DNA from 2 places in the Marinicrinis lubricantis genome. Region 1 is predicted to be linked to the other one. Evidence: riboswitches for the same ligand, from Rfam matches in the RefSeq annotation. Region 1 holds a riboswitch; the other holds the start of a gene.

The links. Region 1 has a riboswitch for thiamine pyrophosphate ahead of ACFPXP_RS20275 (ABC transporter substrate-binding protein). Riboswitches for the same ligand answer to the same signal wherever they lie in the genome.
Region 2: it holds a riboswitch for thiamine pyrophosphate, as region 1 does, so the genes downstream of both, ACFPXP_RS10195 (acetylornithine deacetylase) here and ACFPXP_RS20275 (ABC transporter substrate-binding protein) in region 1, are expected to answer to the same signal.

The regions. Positions count from the first base shown of each region.
Region 1 is NZ_JBHSQV010000184.1:71,590-74,799, forward strand. Features, by position in the region: gene ACFPXP_RS20260 (b(o/a)3-type cytochrome-c oxidase subunit 1) at 1-637, opposite strand, end outside; gene ACFPXP_RS20265 (cytochrome c oxidase subunit II) at 699-1,172, opposite strand; gene ACFPXP_RS20270 (cytochrome c oxidase subunit 2A) at 1,190-1,369, opposite strand; TPP riboswitch at 1,592-1,703, shown strand; gene ACFPXP_RS20275 (ABC transporter substrate-binding protein) at 1,849-2,880, shown strand; gene ACFPXP_RS20280 (MTH1187 family thiamine-binding protein) at 2,902-3,192, shown strand; gene ACFPXP_RS20285 (ABC transporter permease) at 3,189-3,210, shown strand, end outside.
Region 2 is NZ_JBHSQV010000134.1:3,480-6,689, forward strand. Features, by position in the region: gene ACFPXP_RS10190 (thiazole biosynthesis adenylyltransferase ThiF) at 1-982, shown strand, start outside; TPP riboswitch at 1,121-1,231, shown strand; gene ACFPXP_RS10195 (acetylornithine deacetylase) at 1,631-2,947, shown strand; gene ACFPXP_RS10200 (ABC transporter ATP-binding protein) at 2,944-3,210, shown strand, end outside.

The sequences.
Region 1 (3,210 bases):
CGACCCAGCCGAGCGACCACGGAATTAATTGAAAGAGCACCTCAATCGCAACACCCAAGGTGGCGATGATCCACAACAGCATGACGGCGACAGACATGAATGACAATAAAGGCGACAATTTTCCTTTATGATGCTTTTTCCAATACCGATATTGATAAAAAATTCCCGCTCCGCTCACCCAGCTTCCTACAACAATCAGTACTAACGCAATGTAGAAGTCAACCGATGCCTGCATCGGAGCATAGAACGTGTACAGCACCGTGGCTTTATCCAGCAAAATCATCATCGTAGCGACAATGGTTCCGATGGACATGAGACCGAATCCGATCCAGCCTAAATTTCTTGCTACTGGCTGCAGCTCGCCGCCAAGCGTCTTGGCAACGGCTGAATATAAAAATCCTATGATGAAAAAGGTAGTGAACACAAGTGCCATGAACACTCCGTGTGCGGTAAGCAGCTGATAGTAACCAATTCCGGCAGGAAGCGTAATCGTCCCACCGCGTACGAGCCCCTGCAGCAGACCGGCTACGCCTCCAAGAAACAAGGCTGCGAAAGCAAAGCATATATGTGTTAGTACGAGCGCAGTATCCTCTTTATGAAACTTGTTTTGCTGTAAAATTACATCGGATGGCCTCATAATCTTCACTTCTTTCTGTTGTTCATATTTCGTACTCATAACCCCCATACGGTTTCAGTCCCTATTCCACAACGATCGTCGTATGCATGAATTCATGGCCGCCGCCGCAGTATTCATTGCACAGAATCAAATATTCTCCAGGCTCATTAAACATATGTTTGATATGGCTGACCTCTCCCGGAACGATCATCATATTCACGTTCGTCCCTGGAATTTGGAAGCCATGAACGACATCCGGTGTGGTAACTACGAACTCAACGGTTGACCCGGCAGGAACCGTCAGTGGATGATCTCCGGAATCATAGCCGAACGCATAGGCGGTCATGACCGCCTCATACTCCCCGTCACCCACCATGCGCAAGCCTGGATTGTCGAAGGGAGCCGTTTCTCTGACTTTCTCCGGGTCAATCGTATGGCTATGACTTGGCGGCTCTAGACCAAAAGCAAACGTAGAAATTCCTAAAATCACTAAAAATGCAACCAACATCGTAATCCCAAAGGTAAGCCAAATTTTCTCCAACTTATGAATATGCATCGTTTATCCCCCCATATTTACCCATTGCGCGCTATAAACAACATAAAAACAAGTACCCAGCTTAGGATCAAAAATCCTCCCAGCAGCATGACGGAAACGAAGGTTCCTTTGAGAGACGGTTCCTCTGTTTCGATCTGCTTCTTAGGCTCCATCGCTGCTTGAGACTGTCTGTCTCGCTCCGTTTTCAACTCTGTCATCGCTTACCCCTCCTCGTGAACCGCCGTTTTTTTACGACTGCTTCATTTGTACTCATTGTATTTTTCGAGACCTTACCGTACTGTGATGTTGCTCACATCGACAACGTGTTTTGTTTAACAAATCGTGAACATCGAATGCCTCCGTCTCAGATCGTCCCTGTGGCCGTCAGGGGTGTTCAATGTAGACAGTGATAGAAAAAATCAGTATAATAGGCTTTGTTTTCAAGTTTACGGGGGAGCTGGAATCGGCCGGCTGAGAGTGCGTCCCGTCAAGACGCAGACCCTATAACCTGATCTGGGTAATGCCAGCGTAGGGAGCTATTGGATCTCATCGATCCTTTTTGTGCAGCCGCACTTCCTACGGAAGTGCTTTTTTTGTGCGTTCTTTCACAGATAAGGGCTCTTACCTCGCTGAAATTGCCAAGACGAACATGAAACTTATAAAGGAGAGGGAGACTTTGAAGAAAAACAAATTATGGATGAAGGTATGGACGTTCGCCCTGCTGTCTGCTTTGGTCGTTGCAGGCTGCGGCAACAATGCAGGAGAGAACAATGGCACCTCAGGAAATCAAGCAGGCAGCGAAAATCAAGGGGATGCAGCAGCAAAGCAAAAAGTAACTGTCGTCCTCGATTGGACTCCAAACACGAATCATACGGGTCTGTATGTCGCAGAAGAACAAGGCTATTATGATGAAGCCGGATTGGATGTAGAAATTATTCAGCCTGGGGATGCTGGAGCGGCCAGTATGGTTGCGGCCGGACGTGCGGATTTTGGCATCAGCTATCAGGAAGAAATAACGATGGCTCGGACATCGAAGGATCCGCTGCCGATCGTTTCGATCGCCGCAGTGATCCAGCACAACACTTCTGGATTTGCTGCTCCAGCGGAGAAAGGAATTGTATCTCCGAAAGATTTTGAAGGGAAAACTTACGGAGGATGGGGCAGCCCCGTTGAAGAACAGGTTATGGATTCCATCATGCAGATGGAGCAAGCGGATGTCAGCAAGGTGAAAATCGTCGATATCGGCAACAGCGACTTCTTTACGGCAACGAAGAGAGACATTGATTTTGCGTGGATATTTTATGCCTGGACCGGCATTGAAGCGCAGCTCCGCGGAGAAGATATCCATATGATCTATGTGAAGGATTATTCCGAGAAACTAGATTACTATACGCCGACGATCATTACGAATGAAGCTTTAATAGACGAAAACCCTGAATTGATTAAAGCGTTTATGGAAGCCACCTCGAAAGGATACCAGTTCGCCATCGAGCAGCCGGAGCAGGCGGCGGACATCTTGATCGCTGCCGTGCCCGATCTCGATCCGGAGCTGGTGAAGGCCAGCCAAGAGTGGCTCGTCGATCAATATCAAGCCGATGCGCCGCGCTGGGGTGAGCAGAAGCAGGAAGTATGGCAGGGCTATGCCGACTGGATGATGGAGCACGGGCTGCTCGAGCAGGAGCTGGATGTAGACGCAGCCTACACGAATGAATTTTTACCGGAAGCCTGATTCGAAAGGGGAATTGTAAAAGTGGCCAACGCACTAGTCAGTATTCAAATCATTCCGAAAACACCTAACGGCGAGCAGGTCATTCCTTACGTAGACCGAGCGATTGAGATCATTCAGCAGTCCGGTGTCAAGCACGAGGTTCATCCATTGGAAACGACAATGGAAGGTGAACTGCATGAACTGCTGTCCATTATTGAACAAATGAACAAAGCGATGATTGAGATGGGATGTCCGAATGTCATTTCGCAGGTAAAAATCTACTACAATCCGGAAGGCGCCTCGATGGATCGATTGACGGAGAAATATAAATGAGCGGACATGCTAGAATCC
Region 2 (3,210 bases), on a different contig from region 1:
TATTGGTAAAGAAGGCCAGCAGCAGCTGCAAAGCAAGCATGTGCTGATCGTCGGTGCAGGCGCACTCGGCACCGGCAGCGCGGAAACCCTCGTACGCGCGGGGGTGGGGCATTTGACGATCGTCGACCGGGATTATGTCGAGTGGAGTAATCTGCAGCGTCAGCAGCTCTACGGCGAGGATGATGCAGAGCGGCGCCTCCCGAAGGCGGTTGCCGCGGAGCAGCGGCTGAGGCGCATTAACAGCAGCGCAGCCATTGACGCGATCGTCGCCGACGTCACGACGTCGGAGATTGAGGCGCTGACAGAAGGCGTCGATCTAATCATCGATGCGACTGACAACTTTGATACGCGGCTGCTGCTGAACGATATCGCGCACAAACGGCGCATCCCGTGGATTTACGGCGCGTGCGTCGGCAGCTACGGCGTTAGCTGCGCGATTGTGCCCGGCGAGACGCCGTGTCTGAACTGTCTGCTCGAGACCGTTCCGATTGGGGGCGCGACCTGCGACACGTCGGGCATCATCGCGCCAGCGGTACAGATGGTCGTCGCGCTGCAGATGGCGGAGGCGCTGAAGCTGCTGACGGGGAACAAGCGGGCGCTGCGCGGCAAGCTCGTCTCGTTCGACCTGTGGAGCAACCAGTATACGGCGATCGGCGTTGACCGCTTGAAGAAGGAGGACTGCGCCTCCTGCGGCAGCCAGCCGACGTATCCGTACCTTCAGGCTTCGAACCACAGCCGAACCGCAGTGTTGTGCGGACGAGATACGGTACAGATTCGGCCACCCGCGCCAGTGGAGCGTGATTTGGAGACGCTGGCGGAGCAGCTGTCCAGGCAGGGCGGAACGGTGCAGGGCAATCCATACTTAATCTCGTACACGATCGGGGCGCATCGGCTTGCAATTTTTCGCGATGGGCGGGTGCTTGTGCACGGTACGAAAGATGTCGCGGAAGCGAAAAGCTTGTATCATCGCTATTTGGGTTAATTAAGTCCTAGATTAAATAAGAGAAATCACTGAACAGATGACTGAATAGATCACTAATAAACAAGTGAATGAACAAAACACAGAACAAAACACTGAACTAATCATCGATGATCATCGGATTGGTCAACCATAACTGAATGTTTCTGCTAGGGGCGCCGAAAGGCTGAGATCGAACCAGGCAACGGCCGGTTCAGTCCCTTTGAACCTGATCTGGATCATACCAGCGTAGGGAAGCGGATCACATCGATAGGACTGCCATGCCATGCGGCTTGCGGACATGAGTACAGCGCTAAAGCTAGAGGAGAAAGCGAGTGCCGATATCGTTCGCAGGTGCAGAAAAGGCCGTCTTATGCGTAAGTGAAGCCATCTTCCTGTATGGGAGGGCGGCTTTTTTCGGTTGCAGCAACATAAGCAGCGGTGTAAGGGGGACATGGATAGCCACTTGACATCCGTACAGTGACCTGCGAAAAGAACATCAACACAGCGATCCAAACAATGAACATCAACATTGAAATTCACAAAAAACACCATATACATGCGCTAAAAAGAACATGTGATTCACTCACGTCATGACACCCCAGACACCGCCCGCCGGGAGCCGCACACAGTCCGGAAAAAAGAAACGGCCGAGTGGGACAAACATGACATATGCCTTATAACTCGTATCAACAAAGGAGTGTTGAAATGCTCTTCGAGCAAATTGAACGTGAAATCGAAGGAAGACAGGATGAACTGATTGCTCTCCTGCGCAGGCTGGTCGCCTTTCCGACCGTCAGTCCGCCGGCTAGGAATACGGCGGAAGCGCAGTGTTTTGTAGAAGCGTATTTACAGGAACTCGGGTTTGCAACGGACAGCTGGGAGGTTTTTCCCGGCGACCCGAACGTCGTCGGAGTATTGAAAGGGACGGACTCCTCCAACTATCAGAGCTTGATTCTCAATGGACACATGGATGTAGCGGAAGTTGGGGACAGCAGCGGCTGGACGCATCCTCCTTTCGAAGGTGAGTTGACGGAAGGGCTGATTTACGGGAGAGGGGTCGCCGATATGAAGGGCGGTCTGGCCGCTTTGCTGTTTGCCATCCGCATCGTGCGTGAGCTTGGGATCGAGCTGAAGGGCGATTTGCAGCTGCAGTCGGTGATCGGCGAGGAAGCGGGCGAGGCGGGGACATTGTCCTGTCTGGAAAGAGGATACACTGCAGACTTTGCGGTCGTGGCCGATACGAGCGATCTGCACATCCAAGGTCAAGGGGGCGTCATTACCGGTTGGATTACGGTGCAGAGCAACGAAACGCTCCATGATGGGATGCGCTCTCGAATCATTCATGCCGGAGGCGGGGTTAGCGGAGCGAGTGCAATTGAGAAAATGGCAAAGATTATTGGCGGTCTCCAGGAGCTGGAACGGCACTGGGCCGTCATGAAGAGCTATCCCGGATTTCCACCGGGGATCAATACGATAAATCCCGCTGTCATCGAAGGCGGTCGGCATGCTGCCTTTATCGCGGATCGCTGCAGGCTGTGGATTACCGTTCATTTTTATCCGAACGAGTCATCCGAAAGCGTCACCCGCGAGATTGAGGAGCATATCGCACATGTCGCGGGCGCGGATCCGTGGATGCGCGAAAATCCGCCGCAATTCCATTGGGGCGGAAAATCAATGATCGAGGATCGGGGCGAGATTTTCCCTGCGCTCGAAATCGATCCGAAGCATCCCGGCACGCGTCTGCTGCGGGAGACACATCGGGCGTATGTGAAGCAGGATGCGGTTGTCGGCATGTCGAGATCGGTGACCGACGCGGGCTGGTTCGGAGAGGCGGGAATACCGGCGGTGATCTATGGCCCCGGAAGGCTCCAGGATGCCCATGCGGTGGATGAGAAGCTGGAGCTGAAGCAGCTCATCCTCTATACGCAAATCATTGCGTCGTTCATCGCGGGGTGGTGTAATGCGCGAAAAGGAGAAGAAGGATGACTTTTTCAGCGCCAATCCAGAGTCTTGTTCAGCAACTCGGCATAATCGCTAAGGAGCGGGAGATTGAGCGCTATAGGAGGGATTGGGCAGTGGCCGTTAAACTGGAACAGGTAAGCTTTACGTACGGGGAAAAATCCGAAGACACCGCTGTGCTGCGGGATATGAACATGCATGTACCGCGCGGCGAATTCGTTTCGCTGCTGGGCAAGAGCGGCACAGGCAAAAGCACCGTCTTTAAGCTGATTGCGGGGTTGATTCAGCCC